2 regions of the Paenibacillus sp. OT2-17 genome follow, and region 2 is predicted to be linked to the other one. Evidence: riboswitches for the same ligand, from Rfam matches in the RefSeq annotation. Region 2 holds a riboswitch; the other holds the start of a gene.
The links. A riboswitch is a leader RNA that binds a small molecule or an ion and turns the genes downstream of it on or off. The one in region 2 is predicted to bind FMN.
Positions count from the first base shown of each region.

Region 1: it holds a riboswitch for FMN, as region 2 does, so the genes downstream of both, GRP75_RS12735 (DMT family transporter) here and ribE (riboflavin synthase) in region 2, are expected to answer to the same signal.

Region 1 covers NZ_WUDQ01000088.1:8,273-11,917, reverse strand. Annotated here, with positions in the region: gene GRP75_RS12735 (DMT family transporter) at 168-1,115, opposite strand; FMN riboswitch at 1,288-1,432, opposite strand; gene GRP75_RS12730 (ABC transporter permease) at 1,554-2,249, opposite strand; gene GRP75_RS12725 (ABC transporter ATP-binding protein) at 2,242-3,165, opposite strand; gene GRP75_RS12720 (sensor histidine kinase) at 3,274-3,645, opposite strand, start outside.
Region 2 covers NZ_WUDQ01000446.1:184-3,098, forward strand. Annotated here, with positions in the region: partial or broken gene GRP75_RS22805 (thiamine pyrophosphate-dependent enzyme) at 1-499, shown strand, start outside; gene GRP75_RS22810 (IDEAL domain-containing protein) at 719-1,186, shown strand; FMN riboswitch at 1,255-1,428, shown strand; gene ribE (riboflavin synthase) at 1,760-2,425, shown strand; partial or broken gene GRP75_RS22820 (3,4-dihydroxy-2-butanone-4-phosphate synthase) at 2,513-2,915, shown strand, end outside.

The sequences.
Region 1 (3,645 bases), on a different contig from region 2:
AATCTTTGAGAAACGAGGAATAATTGCTTGTTTTAGACACTTTTTTCGGAAAATAGGTCTGAAGAACTATGATTTATATGAATACGAATACATAAAAAGCCAAATCAGAGATGCAAAAGCATCTTCACGATTTGGCTTGGGTAAGTCATGAAAGGGACATTGAACTGTTAATTTTTTTGCTGACGTGAAATCATAAAGAGCGTAATCCAGATGAGCATAAAACCAGTCAATTGCGCTACAGTGACAATTTGCTGAAATGCGATCCAGTTAATCACGACACCAACCATGGGAAAGCTTAATTCTGCCATCGTAGCATAAGACGCTTTGGTCGTACTTAAGCCTTTGTAATACAACAATAAGCTAAGAAGACCCGGAAGCAATGCCTGCAATAGCAGATTGATAATCACAGCTGCGCCCGCCCATGTACCGGCAGGCATATTCCATGGCGCATGCTCTACAGAGGTGAGGACAATCAGCAGAGGGAGCGCGACCATGAAGCGGAGGGAGGTTACCGTTTCATATTTCATTGAACGAAGCAAGTAACTTCCCATGACTGTCGAACCGCCCCACAGAACTGCTGCACCGAGTGCAAGTAGACTACCGACCTGGACAAAATCACGAACATGTCCGAAGGGGAGCGACCAACCGAAGGTCAGAAGATACGTCCCGAACAGAGCGACGACAATTAATAATCCAAAATGACGCGGCAACATTTCCTTCAAAATAATACGAGCTAGAATAATAGCGACCAAGGGTTGAAGCTTCTGGAGTAAGAGTACAGCATTCAAATCACCATTGCTGAGTGCCATGGTGAAAATTACGCTGGCCAGAGCCGAGCCACCCCACGAGACGAACAAAATAGCGAAAACTTGACGAAGCCGTACCGCTTTGAGCTCCTCACGATGCTTCCACAACATCGGTGTCAGAGCGAGGAAAAGCAGCACATGCTCCATTAGTACAATTTGTGTTGAGGTAAATGACTTTAACAAAATAATACGAAACAGCGGGTCTGCGCCCCACAAGGCTGCTCCAATTGCGACCAGCCAAAAACCACTTTTCATGTGGGAGCTACGATCAAAACCTTTGGATGTTAGTACAGTAGAAGATTGACTCATACTCAATTAGCTCCTTGCGAATACAGGACCGGTGGCACAAAAACCCCCGTCCATGGCGAAAGGCCATGCAAGACGGGGGTTGATCAAATAAACTTGCCGCTTTACGCAAGTTAAATGAAGTTACTGCAAAACCAATAACGCAGTATTCATCCACTTCGCGGCATGTTGATATTTCGATCTTCTTCCATCCGGACTTTACCGTCGGCTTTGGCATCTCACCAAATCAGTCCGTATCCTGTTGCCAGATACAGAGTCGCGGGCTTAGCTCCATGAGCCATACCGCCGGTTGGGAATCTCACCCTACCCCGAAGATCCTTATTCCGTTTTTAATTTCTCCTATAGGATATACCTGTTTTAGAATGAAGTCCAGTGAAAAATGTGTGTATATCGAACAATGATTTTCATCTGTTTTTTGAAAGCGCTCTACGAAATTACATATTACGAGGTAATATCCTTATACTCAATACCTCGAATCGCCGCATAAGCCACAAGCATTCCCAGTATAGAGAAGCCGATTTGCACGGGGGCAATGGAGCTAAGGGTAGCGCCGTTATTATTGGAGAAAAGCAATGCTACAATCAGGATTGAGGTCACAATGGTGGTGGGTACAGAGTATCTTCGCATCCCCATATACAGCGGAACCAATCCCATAAAGCTGGCAGCAACGGCATTGATTAACGTCCGTGCTGATTGTTGACCCAGTATCGAAAGAGTAAGGTTATCCGGTACAATCAAAACAAACTGGTTGAGCAGATGAATAGCAGCCGTAATGATTATTTCCGAAATAATAATGGACAAGAACGTGAACAGTAATACGACTAAGAGTTTGGCGATCATCAGCTTTTGACGATGAATCGGATACATGAACAAGATCGTAATCGATTTGGACTTAAATTCCCCGACGATAAAGCGGCATAGGAGAACGGAAGCAAACACAATAAATGTAGCTCTTACAAAATTGTCTATTAGATCCAATAGTTGAGTGTACTGTGTGAATTCAGGTATTCCTTCGCTTTGACTTTCCAGCGCAATAACACAGAGCAGCCCAAGAATGCATGCATTGGCGATCAGTGCTGAACGGATATAACCCGTCATATGAAATTTTTTCAGCTCCAACTGCATCAATTTAAGCATGGAGATCACCTCCGTTTAACAGGCGAAAAAAGTAGTCTTCCAGCGTGCTGCTTTTCTGATGAATGGAATCCACCTCTATATCATTTAAGATGAGCGTCTTCGTAATTTGTTTCTGCGGTACATTTGTATCGTAAATACGTATACTCTGTTCATTTATCACCTTTATATTATTCAGGCTCAAATGATGGGAGAGGACGTAGGCCGCCTTCTTACAATCGTTGGTCGTAAATTCGATGTATTCCGTATTGGTTTCCCGCACCTGCTCCATCGATACTTCCTCAATCAGTCGTCCGTGATTAATCACGCCTACCGTATCCGCAATCTGCTCTATTTCCGCTAAAATATGACTGGACACGAGCAGGGTCATCCCATATTCCTTGCATAACATGTGGAATAGTTGGCGGATTTCCTTGATTCCCACTGGGTCCAGACCATTAATGGGTTCATCCAAAATGAGTAGCTCTGGCTTAGTCGCAATAGCGCGGGCAATCCCGAGACGTTGTTTCATTCCTAGCGAAAAATCCTTTACCGGCTTGTCATCTGCATTTCGCAAATTCACTAATTCCAGGGCATCCCGAACAGCCTGCTTATTATAGTAGCCCATATATTCACAATGAAGTTCGAGATTTTGCTGTGCCGTCAGCCTGTCATAAAAAATCGGGTATTCAATAATTGAACCCATCCGTCCGAGCAGATGATACGACTTCGGCGTTAATTTTTCACCGAATAATTCAATTTCACCCGATGTCGGCTTGAGCAGATTCGTAATCATTTTCATTATCGTCGTCTTGCCTGCCCCGTTAGGACCGAGAAAGCCATAGGTTTCTCCCTTGCGCACATTCATACTGACTCCCGCTACAAGTTCGTTGCCCTTCAGGGCCTTTGTCAACTGATGTGTACGTATTACGTAAGTCATGGGTGTTCTCCCTTCGTATACTGCTGATAATTCAAGGATAAAGGGCGAAATGTTCATTTTTCTTTCGTGATTCTTACAAATTTATTAAGTTAAGCATGTTTAGTTCGACTAATAGTTGATTTTCTTCAATGTAAAAGAGAAGACCGTCCGCTCATATGGTCTACTAGTTAATTGAATTTCTCCGTTCATCGCTTCAACCAGGCGTTTGGCAATCGTAAGGCCCAGTCCGCTGCCTTGTACCGCCTTATTGCGGGAGTCCTCCAGTGTGTACATGCGTTCAAAAACCTTGTCCTGCTCAGATTCCTGTATGCCTTTCCCACGATCCCATATCTCGATACACACCGTATCCTGCTGTTCCGATAGAGCCAGACCCAGCGTCCGTCCGTCTGCCCCGTAGCGAATGGCATTCGAGATCAGATTGTTCAGTACCCGCCCAATCGCTCCTTCGTTCCCCAAGGCATGAATGGAGTGCTCTGGGAT
Region 2 (2,915 bases):
TCCGCTCGGTCACATGACCAGTACGTCGGGTGTAGGGAAAATGCAAAAAGGAAAGCAAGGGCATCACAAGGATACCGTGCAAATCATGGCTGCTTGTAACATTCCGTATGCTTTTACAGCAGCTGAAAGTCATCCGCAGGATATGCTGCGTAAAGCAGCCAAAGCTCAATGGTATGCGAACAACGTGGGTACGGCCTATGGTAAGATCCTGTGCGCCTGCCCGCTGAATTGGAAATCCGAAGACAGACTGGGCACCAGCATTGTGGGCGCCGCAGTCGAGTCCTGTTTCTTTCCTTTGTACGAAATAGAGCAAGGCAGTACGACGATTACGTATAATCCGGAAGACAAGGGAAAACGGATTCCAGCTGCAGAATGGTTGAAATTAATGGGTAAAACGAAGCATCTTCTCAAGGAAGAGGCTACGCTGGCTACCTTTGAGCAGGAGATTGAGCGTCGCTGGACTACCCTGAAAAAGAAACATGAAATTTCAGAGCTATAATTCTGTTTTTTGCATAATCATCGATTAGCATTGTTAGCCGCTGTTACTGTAGTGGTTCGATCAAGATTCTTTGCGCTTATTGCGCAAAGAATCTTTTTTGTCGTTTATGGGTTCAAGCATAAAAAAACAGGTAATGATTTCCGATATAGGAGTGGAGGCCTATAAGAGGCACGTTAAAAAGTTTTCTTCTGAATTTTAAGATGCAATGAGGTGCAGGTAATGATTAAGCTGAATACAGTTGAAATAATCGAAATTATAAAGAAGCAGATCCCTAAGGTTATGAACATCAAGCCAGTAGAACTAAAATTTACGGACGATTTTGGACGGGCATCGCTGGCAGCGACAGAACACAAATTCACGCTGACGAACCAGCACTATTCTGCCAAGGTGATGGATTGCGTGTTAGAAACACAGGTACGCCCCATTTTAATGTGTGAAATTATTTATTTTCTGAAATGCGAGTTTATTGACGGACATGTTGATGTGCGACTGGATTATGAGGCATGTTCTGAGGAAGGGCGGGGACCTGTTGCTTCAGCCGTAATTACCTTTGATCATGCAACAGAGTTGGGAGTCGAGGAACTGGCCGATCTGATTGACTTGGCGCTTCATATGAATGATAAAACCTGGTTTGAAGAACTCTCCAGCCAATATGTCAAAACCAAAGCAGGCGCTTCTATTAGATAACTTGCTTTTTTTAGAAGTCGGTGCTAATATACGTAACAAGTTTAATGTTAATTCAATTAAATAAGAGCAAGATCCTTCGGGGCGGGGCGAAATTCCCCACCGGCGGTGATGACATGTTTGTGGATCGTTTTTGTGAGAAACAGCATGGCTTAGTCCGTGACCCGGATGCTGAATGATCGGCAGAAGGTGGACCTGGTGCAAATCCGGGACCGACAGTATAGTCTGGATGGGAGAAGGATACGAAGCGCATGTGCATGACGTGACATATGCCGATTTTTAGCATACCCAATTGTGCGTACGGCTTATTTCGTTGTAGGACAGCATCGGGCGATAGCTTGCTTAAGCTTTCTTTTTGATGGGTGTTCTGAGCGTATTTGGTTGTATCCTCAGTCATGCTTTCTATTGGCAAACCTATGATTTCATGTCGTCTTAAGATGCATATGAACTGCGCTTGTATACTACAAATGTGACTCTCATCACCCCCATGACGGATTGAATCCGAACTGGGGTTTTTTTGCGCTTATAGCTGATGAATTAGGGATAAACTGAAATGTAGTGGAAAGGAGTGAAGACATGTTTACCGGATTAGTTGAGGAAGTGGGTCGCATTCAAACTATTTCCAAAAGCGGTGAAGCGATGGTGCTGGGGATTTCGGGTTCCGTGGTGTTGGGCGATTTGAAAATAGGAGACAGTGTCTCGGTTAATGGCGTTTGCCTGACGGCGATACGGATTGGTTCGAAAGACTTTAAGGTTGATGTGATGCCGGAAACCTTTCGTAGCACTAATCTGAAAGAGTTGAGATCCGGCAGCCGAGTCAATCTGGAGCGAGCGATGACGGCGAGTGGAAGGTTCGGAGGACACATCGTGCAAGGACATGTGGACGGGACGGGAACGATTCGAGGGGTGACATCAGACCAGAATGCAGTTGTGTTCGAAGTTGAGCCTAAAAATCAAACATTATTTAAATATATTCTACTCAAAGGGTCAATCACAATTGATGGTATCAGCCTCACAGTCGCACAGCGTACGGGAGATACCTTTGCCGTATCTATTATTCCCCACACTTTATCCGAAACGGCCTTACAAGCCAAACGTGAGGGGGATACCGTCAATATCGAATGTGATATTTTGGGCAAATATGTAGAACAGCTTTTAAATTACAGAGGTGCAGCGGAGGCGGAGAGAGTAGAAGAAGCTCCTCTCAGTTTGGACTATTTGGCGAAACACGGCTTTGCCTGATATTGAATGGTAAGCCTGTTTAGGAGCATTCGTGGCACAAGACATAAGGAGGAAAGTGTTATGGATAGAGGTAGCCAAACAAGTGCAATGGCGAACGTCATAGAGCATGGCGAGTTGGAACATGACGAAGAGATTCGTTTGGATTCCATCGAAGAAGCGTTGGAGGATTTAAAAAACGGTAAAGTCGTTATTGTAGTGGATGATGAACAGCGCGAAAATGAAGGCGATTTTATCGCTTTGGCTGAAAAAGTGTCGCCTGAGGTCATTAATTTCATGATTACAGAAGGTCGCGGGTTGGTCTGTGTGCCAATCACACGACAAAGAGCCGAAGCTTTGGAATTGCATCCTATGGTAGAGCAAAATACAGATTTCCACGGTACTGCCTTTACGGTATCGGTAGATCATATGGAGACAACAACGGGTATTTCAGCGGCCGAGCGCTCCTTGACTGTACGCGCCTTGGCAGACGAAGCAGTCACAGGAAGTGATT